DNA from 3 places in the Burkholderia thailandensis E264 genome. Region 2 is predicted to be linked to each of the others. Evidence: predicted binding sites of a transcription regulator. Region 2 holds the regulator's gene; each other region holds the start of a gene.
The links. Region 2 encodes HrcA, which represses chaperone genes, less so after heat shock. Its sites were predicted from a motif close to TTAGCACTCNNNNNNNNNGAGTGCTAA; they were not measured.
Positions count from the first base shown of each region.

Region 1: the regulator HrcA is predicted to act here: its motif matches at 3,260-3,286, upstream of rpoH (RNA polymerase sigma factor RpoH).
Region 3: the regulator HrcA is predicted to act here: its motif matches at 3,482-3,508, upstream of groES (co-chaperone GroES).

Region 1 covers NC_007651.1:505,482-511,841, reverse strand. Annotated here, with positions in the region: gene BTH_RS31010 (hypothetical protein) at 1-200, opposite strand, end outside; gene leuA (2-isopropylmalate synthase) at 94-1,734, shown strand; gene BTH_RS14520 (nuclear transport factor 2 family protein) at 1,987-2,373, opposite strand; gene BTH_RS14515 (acyloxyacyl hydrolase) at 2,415-2,984, opposite strand; gene rpoH (RNA polymerase sigma factor RpoH) at 3,348-4,283, shown strand; gene cydP (cytochrome oxidase putative small subunit CydP) at 4,619-4,903, shown strand; gene BTH_RS14500 (cytochrome ubiquinol oxidase subunit I) at 4,893-6,360, shown strand, end outside.
Region 2 covers NC_007651.1:1,458,600-1,464,959, forward strand. Annotated here, with positions in the region: gene glnE (bifunctional [glutamate--ammonia ligase]-adenylyl-L-tyrosine phosphorylase/[glutamate--ammonia-ligase] adenylyltransferase) at 1-751, shown strand, start outside; gene recN (DNA repair protein RecN) at 999-2,648, opposite strand; gene BTH_RS18830 (NAD kinase) at 2,679-3,578, opposite strand; gene hrcA (heat-inducible transcriptional repressor HrcA) at 3,710-4,732, shown strand; gene hemH (ferrochelatase) at 4,953-6,020, shown strand; gene BTH_RS18845 (RNA-binding S4 domain-containing protein) at 6,026-6,360, shown strand, end outside.
Region 3 covers NC_007651.1:1,649,772-1,656,131, forward strand. Annotated here, with positions in the region: gene BTH_RS19625 (hypothetical protein) at 1-1,048, shown strand, start outside; gene BTH_RS19630 (hypothetical protein) at 1,123-2,796, shown strand; gene groES (co-chaperone GroES) at 3,584-3,877, shown strand; gene groL (chaperonin GroEL) at 3,925-5,565, shown strand; gene thiD (hydroxymethylpyrimidine/phosphomethylpyrimidine kinase family protein) at 5,866-6,360, opposite strand, start outside.

The DNA.
Region 1 (6,360 bases), 950 kb from region 2:
CGTCGTGCCATCGGGCATGCACGCGCGCAGGCAGCGCCCACCGGCGCGTCATGCCGTCCGTCTTCGCTCGCGACTTGACCGCCCGAGGCAAAGATGAAGCGCAACCCCGCCGAGAAATACCGACCGTTCGAACCCGTTCGCATCAACGGACGCCGATGGCCGAGCCGCACGATCGAGCGCGCGCCGATCTGGATGAGCACCGATCTGCGCGACGGCAACCAGTCGTTGATCGAGCCGATGACGATCGAGCAGAAGCTCGAATTCTTCGAGATGCTCGTCGCGATCGGCTTCAAGGAAATCGAAGTCGGTTTTCCGTCGGCGTCGCAAACCGACTTCGATTTCGTGCGCAAGCTGATCGTCGAGAAGCGCATCCCCGACGACGTGACGATCGAAGTGCTCGTGCAGTCGCGCGAAGACCTGATCGCGCACACGTTCGACGCGCTCGAAGGCGCGCCGCGCGCGATCGTCCATCTGTACAACGCGATCTGCCCGTCGTTCCGCCGGATCGTGTTCGGGATGTCGAAGGACGACGTGAAGGCGCTCGCCGTCGACGGCACGCGAATCATCAAGGAGCACGCGCAGGCGCGCCCCGGCACGCACTGGACGTTCCAGTACTCGCCCGAGACGTTCAGCATGACCGAGCTGCCGTTCGCGCGCGAAGTCTGCGACGCGGTCGCGCAGACGTGGCGGCCGACGCGCGATCACAAGATGATCGTGAACCTGCCCGCCACCGTCGAGGCCGCGACGCCGAACGTGTTCGCCGACCAGATCGAATGGATGGACCGCAACCTCGGCTACCGCGACAGCATCGTGCTGTCGGTGCACCCGCACAACGATCGCGGCACCGCGGTCGCGGCGGCCGAGCTGGCGCTGCTCGCGGGCGCGGACCGCATCGAAGGATGCCTGTTCGGCAACGGCGAGCGCACGGGCAACGTCGATCTCGTCACGCTCGCGCTGAACCTGTACACGCAAGGGATCGATCCGGGCCTCGATTTCTCCGACATCGACGCGGTGCGCCGCGTCGTCGAACGCTGCAACCGGATTCCCGTGCATCCGCGCCATCCGTACGCGGGCGATCTCGTGTTCACCGCGTTCTCCGGCTCGCATCAGGACGCGATCCGCAAGGGCCTCGCGCAGCAGCGGCCCGACGCGATCTGGGAGGTGCCGTACCTGCCGATCGACCCCGCCGACCTCGGCCGCAGCTACGACGCCGTGATCCGCGTGAACAGCCAGTCCGGCAAGGGCGGCGCGACGTACCTGCTCGAGCGCGGGATGGGCTTCTCGCCGCCGCGTCGCGTGCAGATCGAATTCAGCCACGCGGTGCAGGCGCTCGCCGACGCGTCCGGCGAGGAAGTGACGGCAGACGCCATTTGCGCGCTCTTCACGCGCGAATATCTGCAGACGATGGGCCCGGCCGCGCGCGCGGGCGCGTCGGCGAGCTGGCATGACCGCGAAGTCGCGCTCGCGCACGCCGAAGACGCGCCGAGCGCGGCGCGGCAGGCCGCGGCCGCATTCGCCGCGGCGGCGGGCGTCGCGATCGACGTCACGTCGTGCGAGGTCGAGCGCACCGCGAACGGCGACACCGTCGTGTTCGTCGGCGCGAAAGTCGGCGACGCCGCGCTGCGCCACGGCGCGGGCGTGCATCGCGATCCGGCCGCGGCCGCGACGGACGCGGTCGCGAGCGCGATCAACCGCTCGGCCTGGAGCCGCGACAAGCGGCGCGCCGCGGCCTGACGCGGCGAATTCGACGACAGACGCAAGACACACGCGCGGCGCACGCCGCCGCGCAACGGCCGGTGCGACGCGCGATCCGCGGCGCGCCGGCGAGAAACCGGGCGGCTCACGAAGCCGCGCGGCGGCAAAGGGCCCCGACGAGGGGCCGGCAAGACGGTCGGAAAAATGGCCGAAACGGCGGGCGGCGGCATACGGCCCCAGCGGGCGAAGGCGTGCTTCGTGCTGACGGTCCCGTTCGCGGCGGCGGCGGCCCTAACTTTCGGTCGCGCAGCGCGTCGCCTGCCATGCGAGGAGGCGCCAGCGGCCGCTCTCGTGCGTCTGAACCGCCGTGTACGCGATCTGGAACACGAGGCCGCCGTTGTTCGTCTCCATCTCGATCAGCGCGCGCCCCGCGACGACATAGGTGGCGTCCCCGACAGGCAGCACATCCTGCGACTGGATCTCGATCTGCCGGTAGCGGCGGCGTCCCGCGGCGATCGCATCGATGAACTGCTGCTTGGTCTCGCGCTTGCCGTTGGTGTGCACGTAGCAGACCTTGTCGGACAGCAACGCGTCGAGCGCCTCGCCGTCGCCGTCGACCATCGCCCGAAACCGGTCGCGCTCGAGCGCGCGAATCGCATCGATCCCCTTCGCCACCATTGCCATGCTCCTCGACTGCATGCGCGCGTCCGGCGCGCCGATCAGAAGTTGTATTGCACGTAGAGCTGGCTGAAATTTATACCAGGATTCGGGTCTTTGATACCCGCGTTCGATACATGCTGGAAACGCAAACCCGCTTGATACTGCTGACGATTGCCGAATTGCGCGCCGACGCCGACCATGTCGGCGAACTGGAACGACGTCGACATCGAGTAATTCTCCGATATCGTCGGATGCGACAGGAAGCGCACGCCGGCGCCCACCTCGATGAACGGCCGCACGTAGCCCGCGCTCTTGATGAACCGGATGATCGGCGTCGCGCCGACTTCCCAGATGCTGTCGTTGATCGCGCGGTCGCCCGTATAGCGCCAGTACGACAGGTGTCCTTCGGCGACGAACGCAAAATGCCAGCCGCCGATTTCCCACCAGGTCCAGCCCGGGTCCCAGGCAACGGCGATGTCGCCCTTCTTCATGTCGTGATCGGCCACGCCGCCGCCGAGCTGCAGGCCCCAACGATCCGCAAACGCACTGCCGGAAGCGCCGACTAGCGCCAGGGCCAGCGCGGTCTTCGCAATGGCCCGCCCCACCCGACCGCCGTTCTTATCGTTCATCTCGTACTCCAACTTCTCTGGTTGAATAGAGCCTCGGCGCAATCGACACGCCGAGCTCGAGCGAACAGCATCTTATGGTAAAGGACTTTTCCGATCGGCATCGTTCGACGAAATGGTTTTCTTCCGAATTGACAAGAATCAGTATCCTTTACCCGAAATGTCCGTAAAACAAGCACTTACGGAGCCGCAGCCGAAAATGGGGCGCACTGATGGCTATCGAATGCCAAAAATCGATAGCAAGATGGGAACTCCCGTGCCCCTGTTCCTTCTAAGGATTAGCACTCCAGTAGACGGAGTGCTAAGATTCATCGAGGAATCGCCCCGGCAAAGGGGCTCGTCCCTGGTTCCAAAGGAGTTTTCTACGTGAGCAACGCATTGACCCTTCCGAACACGCTGCGCCCGGCGTCCGCTAAGGCCGCATCGGCAGGCTCGCTGGCGCTCGCATCCCACTCGATGCTGCCGGGCCAGTTGGGCAACATCGACGCCTATATCCAGGCCGTCAACCGGATTCCGCTGCTGACGGCGGAGGAAGAGCGTCAATACGCGACCGAATACCGCGAGCAAAACAGTCTCGACGCCGCACGCCGGCTCGTGCTGTCGCACCTGCGGCTCGTGGTGTCGATCGCACGCAACTATCTCGGCTACGGCCTGCCGCACGGCGACCTGATCCAGGAAGGCAATATCGGCCTGATGAAGGCGGTCAAGCGTTTCGATCCCGCTCAGAACGTGCGCCTCGTGTCGTACGCGATCCACTGGATCAAGGCCGAGATTCACGAGTACATCCTGCGCAACTGGCGCATGGTCAAGGTGGCGACGACGAAGGCGCAGCGCAAGCTGTTCTTCAACCTGCGCAGCCACAAGAAGGGCACGCAGGCGTTCACGCCGGAGGAAATCGACGGCCTCGCGCAGGAACTGAACGTCAAGCGCGAGGAAGTGGCCGAGATGGAAACCCGTCTGTCGGGCGGCGACATCGCGCTCGAAGGCCAGATCGACGATGGCGAGGAGTCGTATGCGCCGATCGCGTATCTCGCCGATTCGCACAACGAGCCGACCGCGGTGCTCGCCGCGCGGCAGCGCGACATGTTGCAGACGGACGGCATCGCGCGCGCGCTCGACTCGCTCGACGCGCGCAGCCGCCGGATCATCGAAGCGCGCTGGCTGAACGTCGACGACGACGGCTCGGGCGGCTCGACGCTGCACGATCTCGCGGCCGAGTTCGGCGTGTCGGCGGAGCGCATCCGCCAAATCGAGGCAAGCGCGATGAAGAAGATGCGCACGGCGCTCGCCGCGTACGCATAACGCTCGAACGGACGGCCCGTCCGGGCCGCGCCGAGGCGAAACAGCCCGCTGTCGCAAGACAGCGGGCTTTTTTTCGCCCCGCACGGCCGCGCACACCGCTCGCATGCTTGATCAACGTTATGAAAAATTTCATCCGACGTATCGCGAATCACGCAGGTCTTGAGCAAACGCAAGGTTTCGCGATCGCTTCGCGACGGTGTGCCGCAGCGCAGCACTAAGGGTTTTTCCGGGAGGCCTCCTACAATTGGGAGGACCGGCCAGCACATGCCGCACGCATGCGAGCGAGCGACGAGGCCGGCGCCCAGTTTTGCGCCCATCGCGTTATCCCGGACATCATGGCTTTGACTTTCATCAACAAGAAGGCGTCGCCCGACGGCACGCCGCCCGCCCGTCCGGCGGGCTGGCGCGATCGGGTCGCCGCCTGGGCTCGCGGCCCCACTCTCGCGCGCGACATCTCGATCGTGCTGGCGTTCAAGCTCGTGCTGCTCGTCGCGCTCAAATACGCATTCTTCAACCATCCGCAGGCGGAGCACATGTCGTTGCCGCCTGCCGTCGTCGCCGCGCAGCTGCTGTCGACGACGCCATCCGCACCCACTCAGGGAGACCGCCATGATAAGTAGCGAAGTCGTCGATCTGTCGCGTCTGCAGTTCGGCATCACAGCGCTCTACCATTTCCTGTTTGTTCCGCTCACGCTCGGCATGTCCTGGCTGCTCGTCATCATGGAAGCCGTCTACGTGATGACGGGCAAGCAGGTCTACAAGGACATGACCCAGTTCTGGGGCAAGCTCTTCGGAATCAACTTCGCGATGGGCGTGACGACGGGCATCACGCTCGAATTCCAGTTCGGCACGAACTGGTCGTACTACTCGCACTACGTCGGCGACATCTTCGGCGTGCCGCTCGCCGTCGAGGGGCTGATGGCGTTCTTCCTGGAATCGACGTTCGTCGGCCTGTTCTTCTTCGGCTGGAACCGTCTGACGAAGGTGCAGCACTTGATCGTCACGTTCCTCGTCGCGCTCGGCTCGAACCTGTCCGCGCTGTGGATCCTCGTCGCGAACGGCTGGATGAACAATCCGGTCGGCGCCGAGTTCAACTACCAGACGATGCGCATGGAGCTCTCGAACCTGTTCGACGTGCTCTTCAACCCGGTCGCTCAGGTGAAGTTCGTGCACACGGTGTCGGCGGGCTACGTGACGGCGTCGATGTTCGTGCTCGGCGTGTCCGCATGGTACCTGCTGAAAAAGCGCGACACCGACTTCGCGCTGCGCTCGTTCGCGGTCGCCGCGGGCTTCGGCCTCGCGTCGACGCTCTGCGTGATCGTGCTCGGCGACGAATCGGGCTACACGACGGGCGAGGTGCAGAAGATGAAGCTCGCCGCGATCGAATCCGAATGGGAAACGCAGCCCGCGCCCGCGTCGTTCACGCTGATCGGCCTGCCGAACCAGGCCGAGGAACGCACCGATTACGCGATCAAGATCCCGTACGCGCTCGGCCTCATCGCGACGCGCTCGATCAGCGAGCCGGTGATCGGCCTGCGTGAGCTCGCGAAGCGCAGCGAAGCGCACATCCAGAGCGGGATGATCGCGTACGGCGCGCTGCAGAAGCTGAAGGCGGGCGACACGAGCGCCGAGACGAAGGCAACGTTCGATCAGCACAAGCAGTATCTCGGCTACGGCCTGATGCTCAAGCAGTTCACGCAGAACGTGACCGACGCGACGCCGGATCAGATCAAGGCCGCGGCGAAGCAGACGATCCCGCCTGTCGCGCCCGTGTTCTTCTCGTTCCGGATCATGGTGTTCCTCGGCTTCCTGTTCCTCGCGACCTTCATCGCCGCGTTCTGGTTGTGCGCGCGCCGTCAGTTGCTGCAGGACAACCGCCGCTGGTTCCTGCGCTACGCGGTGTGGGCGATTCCGCTGCCGTGGCTCGCCGCCGAGTTCGGCTGGGTCGTCGCCGAAGTGGGCCGCCAGCCGTGGACGATCGCGGGCATCCTGCCGACGCACCTGTCCGCGTCGAGCCTCACGGCGACCGATCTGTACCTGAGCCTCGCGGGCTTCATCGTGTTCTACACGGCGCTGT
Region 2 (6,360 bases):
CAAGGAGCTCGGCTACGCGTCCGATCTCGATCTGATCTTCCTGTACGACGATCCGGACGAGCGCGCGGCCGACGTCTACACGACGTTCGCGCGCCGTCTGATCACATGGCTCACGACCGCGACGGGCGCGGGCACGCTGTTCGACATCGATTTGCGGCTGCGGCCGAACGGCGAGGCGGGCCTGCTCGTCACCGATCTCGATGCGTTCCGCCGCTACCAGCTGCGCGAGGGCGACGCGGCGAACACCGCGTGGGTCTGGGAGCATCAGGCGCTCACGCGCGCGCGCTACAGCGCGGGCGACGCGCGGATCGGCGCGGCGTTCGAGGCGATTCGCGTGCAGGTGCTGACGACGCCGCGCGACGCGGCGGTGCTCGCGAAGGAGATTGTCGAGATGCGCGAGAAGGTGCTTGCCGGGCACCCGAACACGACCGAGCTGTTCGACCTGAAGCACGACCGCGGCGGGATGGTCGACATCGAGTTCGTCGTCCAGTACTGGGTGCTGCTGCATGCGGCGCAGCAGCCGGAGATGATCCGCAACACCGGCAACATCGCGCTGCTGCGCGAGGTGTCGCGCTTCGGGCTGATGAGCGAGGCGGAGGCGGAGACGGTCGGCGCCGCGTACCGGACCTACCGGAAGCTCCAGCACCGGCTGCGGCTCGACGGGATGGAGAAGGCGCGCGTCGAGCCCGAGCGGGTCGCGGCCGAGCGGCGGGCCGTGGTCGCGTTGTGGGAGCGCGCGTTCGGCGCGTAGCGGCAAGCGCGGCGGAAGCCGAAGCACGGCCCGCGCGGGGCGCCTGAACGCGGCCGCCGCGCGACGCTCGCGACGCGGGGGGAGCCGGCCGCCGCCGCGTGCCGGTTTTCGCGCGATTTCGTCGCGCGATCCGTCTGCGCGCGGCGGAAGCCCGGGCGACGCGGGCGACGATGTGCCCGAGGTCGCGCGGGCGGCCGAGCCGGCCGCCGCGGCCGCGCGGAATCCGTCGCGGCCGGCGCGCGCTGCGTCACGCGGTCAGCATTTCCTTCGCGTGCTTGCGCGTCGTCGCGGTGATCTCGAGGCCGCCCAGCATCCGCGCGACTTCCTCGATCCGGCTCGCGCGATCGAGCGGCACGACCGTCGACACGGTGCCGCCTTCGCCGTCCTCGCCCTTCGCGACCTGGAAGTGATGATCGCCGCGCGCGGCGACCTGCGGCAGGTGCGTCACGCACAGCACCTGCCGCATCTGGCCGAGCTGATGCAGCAGCCGCCCGACCACCTCGGCGACGCCGCCGCCGATGCCCGTGTCGACTTCGTCGAAGATGAGCGTCGGCGTCGGGCTCGCCGCGCTCGCGATCACCGCGAGCGCGAGGCTGATCCGCGCGAGCTCGCCGCCCGAGGCGACCTTCGCGAGCGGCCGCAGCGGCACGCCCGCATGACCCGCGACGCGGAACTCGACCTGCTCGAGCCCGTGCGCGCCGCCTTCGGCGAGCGGCACGAGCGCGACCTCGAAGCTGCCGCCCGCCATCGACAATTCCTGCATGCCCGTCGTCACCGCCGCGCCGAGCGCTTTCGCCGCCTGCGCGCGCGCCTTCGACAGCTTCTTCGCGTCGGCGAGATACGCGTCCTTCGCCCTGTCGGCGATCGCCTGCAGCGCGCTCAGGTCGGCGGCGGCGTCGAGCTCGGCGAGCTGCGCGCGGCGCGCCTCGTGCTCGCCGTGCAGCGTCTCGGGCGGCAGCCGGAACTTGCGCGCGGTCGAATGCAGCGCGTCGAGCCGCGTCTCGACCTGCGCGAGCCGGTCCGGATCGAGGTCGAGACGCTGCGCATAGTGCGACAGCGAGTACGACGCCTCCTGCAACTGGATCTCGGCCGGTTCGAGCGACGCGAGCGCGTCGTTGAGCGCGGGATCGTATTCGGCGAGGCTCCTCAACTTCGACACGATCGCGCCCAACTGCGTGAGCATCGCGTCGTCGGATTCCGAGATCGCGTTGAGCGCGCCCTGCACGCCGTCGATCAGGTTTGCCGAATGCGTGAGCCGCTTGTGCTCGGCGCTGATCTCGTCCCATTCGCCCGGCTGCGGCGCGAGCTTGTCGAGCTCGGCGAGCTGCCACGCGAGCTTTTCGCGTTCGAGCTGGCGCTCGCGCTCGTGCGCCTGCGCGGCGTCGATCGCGTGCGTCGCGTCGCGCCATGCGCGATAGCCGCGCGTGACCGCGGCCGCGTCCGCCGCGAGCCCCGCGTGCGTGTCGAACAGCTCGCGTTGCGCGTCCGCGCGCATCAGTAACTGGTGCGCATGCTGGCCGTGGATGTCGACGAGCATCTCGCCCACTTCGCGCAGCTGCGCGAGCGTCGCGCTCGTGCCGTTGATGAATGCGCGCGAGCGGCCGTTCGCGTCGACGACGCGCCGCAGCATCACCGTGTCGTCGGCATCGAACGCGTGCTCGTCGAGCCAGCGCGCGACGCGGTCGTGCGGCGTGAATTCGGCGCTGATGTCGGCCCGGCCGCTGCCGGTGCGCACGACGCTCGCGTCGGCGCGCTCGCCGAGCGCGAGCGCGAGCGCGTCGATCAGGATCGATTTGCCGGCGCCGGTTTCGCCTGAGAAAACGGTGAAGCCGCTGTCGAATTCCAGGTCGAGTGCGGCGACGATGACGAAATCGCGAATCGAGAGGTGGCGGAGCATGGGTGTCGGTCGGAAGGGGGGCGTCGGGATTTATTCGTCGTCTTCTTCGTTCGACGGGTGTTCGTTCCAGTGCAGTTTCTTGCGCAGCGTCGCGTAATAGCTGTAGCCGACCGGGTGCAGGAACGGCACCGTGTGCTTCGAGCGGCGCACTTCGATCGTGTCGTTCAACTCGAGCGCGGTGAACGACTGCATGTCGAAGTTCACGTTCACGTCGCGCCCGCCGATGATCTGGATCGCGATCTTCGAATCGTCCGGCAGCACGATCGGCCGGTTCGACAGCGCGTGCGGCGCGATCGGCACGAGCACGATGCCCTGCAGCTGCGGATGCAGGATCGGCCCCTGCGACGACAGCGCGTATGCGGTCGAGCCCGTCGGCGTCGCGACGATGAGGCCGTCCGAGCGCTGGTTGTACATGAATCGGCCGTCGACCGACACGCGCAGCTCGGCCATCCCGGAGAAGCCGCTGCGGTTCACGACGACGTCGTTGAACGCGAGCGCGTGGTAGATCGGCTCGTTGTTGCGCACGATCCGCGCCTCGAGCAGCGTGCGCTCCTCGCGCTCGTAGCTGCCCGCGAGCATCATCGGCACGACTTCCTGCATGTCGGACGCCGGGATGTCGGTGATGAAGCCGAGCCGGCCGTGGTTGATGCCGATGAGCGGCGTCTTGTACGGCGCGAGCTGGCGGCCGATGCCGAGCATCGTGCCGTCGCCGCCCAGCACGACCGCGACGTCGGCGCGCGCGCCGATCTCGGCGGGCGTGAGCGCCGGGTAGCCGGTGCTGCCGAGCGCCTGCGCGGTGTCCGCCTCGAACACGACTTCGAAGCCGCGCTTCGCGATGCACGCGGCGAGCGACGCGAGCGGCTCGGCGATGCCGGGCGTGTTGCTGCGCCCGACGAGCGCGACGGTATGGAATTGGTGGCCGATTTTCATGCCGGCATTACACCATAGCTCGATGACGAAAAGAACCGCCCGCCGGCGGCCGGCCGGCAAAACGGGCGCGGGACGGGCGGCGCGCAAGCGGCGCTCGCGGGCGCCGCCCGGTTGCGCTAAAATTTTCCATCATGTTAGATCCACGCGCACGAACCCTCCTCAAGACGTTGATCGAGCGGTATATCGCCGACGGTCAGCCGGTCGGATCGCGCACGTTGTCTCGTTATTCCGGGCTCGAGCTGAGCCCGGCGACGATCCGCAACGTGATGTCCGACCTGGAGGAGCTCGGCCTCGTGTCGAGCCCGCATACGTCGGCGGGGCGCGTGCCGACGCCGCGCGGCTACCGGCTGTTCGTCGACACGATGCTCACGGTCGAGTCGCCGATCGATTCCGACGCGGTCACGCGGCTCGTGCAGACCACGCTGCAGGCGGGCGAGCCGCAGCAGAAGGTCGTCGCGGCCGCGGCGAGCGTGCTGTCGAACCTGTCGCAGTTCGCGGGTGTCGTGCTGACGCCGCGCCGCAGCCACGTGTTCAAGCAGATCGAGTTCCTGCGCCTGTCGGACAAGCGGATTCTCCTCATCATCGTGACGCCCGAAGGCGACGTGCAGAACCGCATGATCGCGACGCAGCGCGACTACTCGCCCGCGCAGCTCACCGAGGCGTCGAACTACATCAACGCGCACTTCGCCGGCCTGTCGTTCGACGAGGTGCGCCGCCGGCTGCGCGGGGAAATCGACGAGTTGCGCGGCGACATGACGGCGCTGATGCACGCGGCCGTCACGGCGAGCACCGAGGAGCCCGCCGACGAGGAGACCGTGCTGATCTCCGGCGAGCGCAACCTGCTCGAAGTGGCGGACCTGTCGTCCGACATGGCGCGCCTGCGCAAGCTGTTCGACGTGTTCGACCAGAAGACGAGCCTGCTGCAACTGCTCGACGTGTCGAGTCACGCGCAGGGCGTGCAGATCTTCATCGGCGGCGAGTCGACGCTCGTGCCGATCGACGAGATGAGCGTCGTGACCGCGCCGTACGAGGTCAACGGCAAGATCGTCGGCACGCTCGGCGTGATCGGCCCGACGCGGATGGCGTACAACCGCGTGATTCCGATCGTCGACATTACCGCGCGCCTCCTGTCGCTGACGCTCAGCCAGCAGTAACCGGTTCCATCCGCCGTTCATCGCCATTTCGTCATACTTTTCAGCACGCTTGTTGCGGCGTCCGACGCCGCTCCTGCCGCTCGTTTCCCGCTCGAATCCGTCATCGTCATCGTGCCGGCCCGCCGGGCGCCGCGCAATTGGCCGGACGGCCGAGTGGTGGCGCCCGGCCGCCCCGCTATAATGAGTGTCGTTCGATTCGGTGCCCCGGCACGCTCTTTCCATGCGCTTTGACCTCGAACCGCCGTCGCACGCGTCGGCCGCCCACCGCGTCGCCGTGCTGCTCGTCAATCTGGGCACGCCCGACGAGCCGACGCCGCGCGCGGTGCGCCGCTATCTTGCGCAGTTCCTGTCCGATCCGCGCGTCGTCGAGATCCCGCAACTCGTCTGGCAGGTGATCCTGCGCACGCTGATCCTGCCGCTGCGCGGCCGCGCGTCCGCGAAGAAGTACGCGGCCGTCTGGCTGCCCGAGGGCTCGCCGCTGCGCGTCTATACGGAGCGCCAGGTCGAGAGCTTGAAGCCGCTGTTCGCGGCGAACGGCTACCGCGTGATCGTCGACTATGCGATGCGCTACGGCACGCCGAGCATCGCCGACGTGCTCGCGCAACTGAAGCGCGCGGGCGCCGAGCGCGTGCTGCTGCTGCCGATGTATCCGCAATATTCGGCCTCGACGACGGCCACCGCGTTCGACGCGGCGTTCGCCGCGCTCGGCCGGATGCGCAACCAGCCGGAGGTGCGCACCGTGCGCCACTACGCGGATCACCCGGCCTATATCCATGCGCTCGCCGAGCAGGTTCGCCAGTATTGGGCGGCGCACGGCAGGCCGGCATTCGATTCGGGCGACAAGCTCGTGCTGAGCTTTCACGGCGTGCCCAAGCGAACGCTCGATCTCGGCGATCCGTACCACGACCAATGCCAGCAGACGGCCGCGCTCCTGATGTCCGCGCTCGGCCTGACGACGTTCGAGTGCCGGGTCACGTTCCAGTCGCGCTTCGGCAAGGCGGAGTGGCTTCAGCCTTATACTGCGCCGACCCTCAAGGAGCTCGGCGCGGCGGGTGTGCGGCGCGCGGACGTGTTCTGCCCGGGCTTCACCGCCGACTGCCTGGAGACGATCGAGGAGATCGGAATGGAAGTGCGCGACGAGTTCCTGCATGGCGGCGGCAAGGAGTTCCACCGGATTCCTTGCCTGAACGCGTCGCACGCGTGGATCGCGGCGCTCGGCGAGATCGCCGCCGAAAACCTGCAAGGCTGGCCGGTGCGCGTCGCGACGGCGCCGGAAGCCGTGACCTGATTGCCATGAATTTCAAGATCTCGACCGAACCCGGCGCGCGGCTGCGCATCGACAAGTGGCTCTGGGCCGCGCGCTTTTTCAAGACTCGCTCGCTCGCGGCCGAAGCCGTCGAGAAAGGGCGGGTGAAGATCGGCGGCGCGGCCGTCAAGCCGGCGAAGGACGTGCGCGTCGGCGACCGGGTCGACGTGACGATCGAGCACGTCGTCTGGGAAATCGACGTGCTCGGCGTGTGCGACGTGCGCGGGCCGGCGAGCGTTGCGCAGACGCTCTACGCGGAGACGGAAGCGGGGCGGGCGAAGCGTCTTGCGGAACTCGAGCGGCGCCGGCATTTCCGGGAGCC
Region 3 (6,360 bases), 190 kb from region 2:
GATGGGGGCATCCAATCCCCTTGAGATGCAATGTCTGACTGCGGCTTTCAAGCACCTGAATGGAGACCTGGCGCGCGGTGGCGGTCCGAGTGCTGGCCACAAGTCTGCTGAGCTCGTGCTCCTTCGTAACGCGGGTGACGAGTTCGGCGATGACGCTACCGCTCCCGGAACGAACACCACGGAAGGCGCCGATACCCTCGAAGATGCACAGGCCGCTATGCTCGATGTTCTCCCGGACTCGCTCGCGCGGGACGCGACACATCCGCTCCTGACAGGTGCAGTTACGCTCGCCGCCAGCGAGGCACTCAAGCGGGCGTTTGCGCGCCGGCGCGGACTTGCGACCAGCGGCAATTCCTTTTTCGCCGGCAGTGACCTCGCATACGGACTGGATTCGTGGCTGACACGATTCAGCGCATTCGACTACGGCGATGGCAATCGTCAGCGACTGATTTCCGCCTTCTGTACGTTGGCGTGCTGCGCGGTGTACTACGCGAAACCCGCGACCTCCCAGATCGTCTGTGGGACTGTCAAGGAAGCGGTGCGGGTGCTGGTGGGGTATGTTCCGGATGAAGCAGCGTGGACACAGCGCGTCCAGCTGACACTACCAACACTGCCGTTTGTCCGTGTGCCGGTGGAAGACCGGGTTGGCGTTGCGCAGACGGCAGCGCTCATCGCGAAGGCGCTGACCACGCGTGAGCAGCTCGAGCAGCTGATTGTGGCGATTTTCACGGACAAGGCGCGGCCCGACCTTCCGGTCGACACGTACGGGCCCGTAATCCAGCGCCTGGAGGCGTATCGCAAAAAGCCACCCATCGGGAAGAACAAGAGGGTCTTCGGCGTTGTTAAAAGCGCAAACGCACCGTTCGGATGCCCGGGTTGTTTTGTGAATATCAAGGACACGGCCGAACTGGGCGCACTTCGTTCCACGCAGGCACTCGTCCATAACTGTCAACGCGTCATATTCTTGGGACTGGACGTGTCTGCGCTTCGTGCTGCGCTTCCGTCGAATATTGAGTTTGGTGTTGTTCTGCCGGAGAAACGTTCGTGATTACTGCACCTTCATTTACCGCTCCGGCTCCGACGTCGCTCGCACCAGACCCTCTCGGCACACAGAGCGTCAACATGGCGCTCTATCGTTCGGTGTTCCCCGGCATCAACAATGTCGCACAGTACATTCGTGTCTACTCGGCGTTGAGCTGGATGGTCCTGAAAATAGACGAGGCCGCTGTTGCACGTGGTGCGACCCAGGAGGAGGCGCTCGAGATTTCGACGCGCGGCATGGAGAAAATGGAGCTCCTGTTGACGTGGTCCAACACCCTCAACGGTGTGGACGGGATGCCTGGGAGTCGACGGCTTTGGCCAACGGACCCTGCCCGGAAGGTTGAGCTGCGCTTTGACGTCTTGATGGGAGAAGAGCAGGACAAGGCCGTCAAGGCGGGCAAGGTGGATATTGACTTCTCCAACAGTGCGCGGTTCCTAAGTGCGCCGGAGTACCGGCCGAGTGCAGTGAATGGACTACGGTTTCTGGCGGTCACCGGTATTGCTGGGATGTGGCAGTTGACGCAGGGGGGCATGGAACTCGCCGCCGCATTCCAGGCGATGCTCGATAAGTCCCAGCATCCCCTCGCTGACTGGTTGGCGGACCCCACCGCAACGACTATCACGCAGGCCGAGGTCAAAGCCTTGTGGAACCCTGTGTTGAACGTCAGGGAGGCCGCGGTGGACGAACGTGAGGCGTTCCTTGCGCATTACTTCCCTCCGCCTGACGCGTCGCCGTCCGTGCCGCGTTGGCGTCATAGGCACAAGGGGCTCACGCTCGCGCTGCGAGCCATCGAGACTGCGGAGAGCAACTTCGAGGCGTCCGAAGGCTTTGTCCCTGTAGACGCAATCCGCCACACGATGGGTAGCAGACTCGCGCCGAATGGACGGGAGCTTGCGGACGAGACGCTGGAGGACATTGCTGGGTACTGGACATCCCTCCAATATCGCCAGTACCTCAAGCTCGCGCTGGAAACGCTCTTTCGTGCCACCGAATTTGTGGTCCACAATTCCGTGCTCGGGAACAGCGCGCGAGAGGTGACTGCCGTTTCGGCCGCAGTGGGCGCATACTCTTCTGCCGGGTTGCCGACCGATGTTGTACTGGCCGATGTGGCTTCGAGATTGCGCAGCAGCCTGCTCAGGGGGGAGGAGTCGCTCTATCGGAGTGGGATGCGTGTTCCTGCGCTCGACATGAAGACTCGAATGGCAGCGCTGTTGTCCGCCGGCTGGTCCATTCGGCTGGCTTCTTCAAAAGGAATCAACGCCGTCTATGCAGCGCTACAGGCAGTCGGCGCGCTCGCCTGTGAGGCTCTCGTCTACTGCGCCCTCGATGCGACGGTCTGGCAAGACCGTCAGGGGTTCCGGATGACCGTAGACGGGGACCGGCTGCCCTTGACCGAACTCGTGCAGCTCTTTGCTGACTTCTCGAACGCCTCACCGGCAGATTTCGTGGCGCAGGTTGTGCGGGATTATGTGGTCAACCTCCATTTCCGGGTCGTCCGCGAGCGAACCGAGTGGGAGCGCAATCCCCGGGACCGGTACAGGTTCATCATGGGCGACCAGGGGCTTGAGCGGAACCTGAACACGGAGCGCGACTTGATAAACATTGACATCATGTCGGACCTGTTGCACCGGGCGCTCAATCTGATGGCGCGCTCCGGCTTGCTCGAGCAACGTGGGCCTCAAGGCAACGAGAATGAATTTCGGCTGACCGAGGCAGGGCGCCTCAGGGCCAGCCAAGCCCTCGAGATGGCGTAGCATCCTCGCACTGGTGTTTCTGAGCCTCACCCGAAAGAGCTCTAGCGTCACCCAGCATCATCTCGAGAACAAGCGAGTGCGGCATCTTCTGCGCCAAGGGACTGGTATCGCGGCGATTTCTGCCATTGAAGCTCTGGTTGCTCGACTGGCCGCTACGGGTGGAAGAGAGGCGGCGCGTCAGGTGGCGGTCGGCCGCAAGCGGCCCGTACAACTACGAGGGTTGGGGAGCGGCTCCAGACTGGGGGTGTGAATGTTCGAAGAGGGGCGGTTGACTCGTTGGTAACGGCTTCACAGAGCCTGTTGCTTCAGTCACGCCTCCAGCTTCGATCAGTGCAGCGCTGCGGCTTGCAATTGCCTCGTTGGCGAGGCAGAAAATTCAAAGTGATTTGACCCCTTCGCCGGAAACTAGCTTGAGACATAAGGGGATTCCCCAGATTGGGCATGGAAGCGTGCGCGCAAGGCTGAACTGGCGCTAGTGCGTCGCGGGATCACGGTCGATGAAGGTTGCACTGGAGCCGGGGCGTCATCGTAACCTATTGTTTTTTTAGGTAAAAAATTTACTCATTGGGGCGTGCGGCGCGTTGCCGAATTCAAACTTAAGTGGATGATGTTCCAAGTTGGCTGAATCTCGACACGAATCGCGCGTGTCGGCACTTCTTGAATTTGTCAAAACCCGTCCATATAATTAGCACTCGCTGCACGAGAGTGCTAACAATTCCTGCCGGGCGGCGAGCCGCTCGGTAGTTTCCCTCAGCGTTCTTCAGTCTCAATCAAGAGAGGAGTGAATATGAACCTTCGTCCGTTGCACGATCGCGTGATCGTCAAGCGCCTGGATCAGGAAACCAAGACTGCGTCGGGCATCGTCATTCCCGATGCAGCTGCGGAAAAGCCGGATCAAGGCGAAGTCCTGGCCATCGGCCCGGGCAAGCGCGATGACAAGGGCGCTCCGATCGCACTCGACGTGAAGGTCGGCGATCGTGTTCTGTTCGGCAAGTATGCTGGCCAAACCGTCAAGGTCGACGGCCAGGAACTGCTCGTAATGCGCGAAGAAGACATCATGGCCGTGGTCAACGCTCAGTAAGCGTTCACCAACGGATCACAATCTCAGAGATTTCAAGGAGTTAGAAGATGGCAGCTAAAGACGTCGTATTCGGCGATTCCGCACGCGCGAAGATGGTCGAAGGCGTGAACATTCTCGCCAACGCTGTGAAGGTCACGCTGGGTCCGAAGGGCCGCAACGTGGTGCTCGAGCGCAGCTTCGGCGGCCCGACGGTCACCAAGGACGGTGTGTCGGTCGCGAAGGAAATCGAGCTGAAGGACAAGCTCCAGAACATGGGTGCGCAAATGGTCAAGGAAGTCGCTTCCAAGACCAGCGACAACGCAGGCGACGGCACGACGACGGCAACCGTCCTCGCGCAATCGATCGTCCGCGAAGGCATGAAGTACGTCGCATCGGGCATGAACCCGATGGACCTGAAGCGCGGCATCGACAAGGCAGTCGCAGCGGCTGTCGAAGAGCTGAAGAAGATCAGCAAGCCGTGCACGACGAACAAGGAAATCGCACAGGTCGGCTCGATCTCGGCGAACAGCGATTCGTCGATCGGCGATCGCATCGCTGAAGCGATGGACAAGGTCGGCAAGGAAGGCGTGATCACCGTCGAAGACGGCAAGTCGCTCGCCGACGAGCTCGACGTCGTCGAAGGCATGCAATTCGACCGCGGCTACCTGTCGCCGTACTTCATCAACAACCCGGACAAGCAAGTCGCCGTCCTCGAGAACCCGTTCGTGCTGCTGCACGACAAGAAGGTGTCGAACATCCGCGATCTGCTGCCGGTGCTCGAGCAAGTCGCGAAGGCTGGCCGTCCGCTGCTCATCATCGCTGAAGACGTCGAAGGCGAAGCGCTCGCGACGCTGGTCGTCAACAACATCCGCGGCATCCTGAAGACCGTTGCGGTCAAGGCGCCGGGCTTCGGCGACCGTCGCAAGGCGATGCTGGAAGACATCGCGATCCTGACGGGCGGCCAAGTCATTGCGGAAGAAACCGGCCTCACGCTCGAGAAGGCAACGCTGGCAGAACTGGGCCAGGCGAAGCGCATCGAAGTGGGCAAGGAAAACACGACGATCATCGACGGCGCTGGCGAAGCCGTGAACATCGAAGCGCGCGTCAAGCAAATCCGCACGCAGATCGAAGAAGCGACGTCGGACTACGACCGTGAAAAGCTGCAAGAGCGCGTGGCCAAGCTGGCCGGCGGTGTTGCAGTGATCAAGGTCGGCGCGGCGACCGAAGTCGAAATGAAGGAAAAGAAGGCACGTGTCGAAGACGCGCTGCACGCAACCCGCGCGGCCGTTGAAGAAGGCATCGTCCCGGGCGGCGGTGTCGCGCTGATCCGCGCACGCACCGCAATCGCTGCACTGACCGGCGTGAACGCCGACCAGAACGCCGGCATCAAGATCGTGCTGCGCGCAATGGAAGAGCCGCTGCGCCAGATCGTCACGAACGGCGGCGAAGAAGCGAGCGTCGTGGTGGCGGCAGTTGCTGCAGGCAAGGGCAACTACGGCTACAACGCGGCGACGGGCGAGTACGTCGACATGGTTGAGGCCGGCGTCGTCGATCCGACGAAGGTCACGCGCACCGCGCTGCAGAACGCGGCTTCGGTCGCAGGCCTGCTGCTGACGACGGACGCAGCCGTCGCCGAACTGCCGAAGGAAGACGCTCCGATGCCGGGCGGCATGCCGGGCGGCATGGGCGGCATGGGCATGGACATGTAATCGGCTAGACGCCGATTGCATCGAAGGACGCGCGGCGACGCGCGTTCTCCCAAACGAAAACACCCGCAGCGCTGCGGGTGTTTTCGTTTGGGGCGGCGTGGCCGAATGTCGGCGGCGCGACAGGCATGGCTCGGGCCGATGGCTCGCGGTCGAGAGTCGGATGCCGGAAGCCAGTGTGCGCCGGCGCGTAGCGAGATGCGGGAAGCCGCAACCCGCAACCCGCCGAACCGCCGTTCATCCGCCGAATTGCCGCGCGCCCCGGCGCAGGCCGAGCCGGAGCCCGGCCTGCGCATCGTCGCGTCAGTTCGTCCGCTTGGCGATCCCGGCCGGCGCGGGCGACTCGTCTTCGTTGCTGCGGGCCCAGAAGAAGCGATCCGGCAGGTAAGCGCCCATCCCGGGACGAAACGCGTCGCGCGCCGCCTGGTACAGATATTCCTGCGCTTCGCGCACCGCCTCCGGCGGTTCCTGGCCATTCGCGAGCAGCGCGGCGATCGCCGCGCCGAGGGTGTCGGTGATGCCCATCAACCGGTGCGGCGTGCGTTCCCACAAGTCCTGCCTGATCTGGCCTTCCTCGCCGTACAGGGTATTGACGAGCCGGTGGGAACCGGTCTCGGTCGCCAGAATGTACTCGCAGCCCTGGCCGAGCAGATGCGACAGCGCGGCGTCGAGGTTCGGCGCCTCGGCGTCGCCGTCGGGTTGCGCGAGTGCGATGAGCGTCGCGTGGTCGGCGACGAGAAGCGTCGTTTGCGGCGCGAGCAGGTCGGCGATCGATTCGCGCAAGTCGTCGGCGGCGAG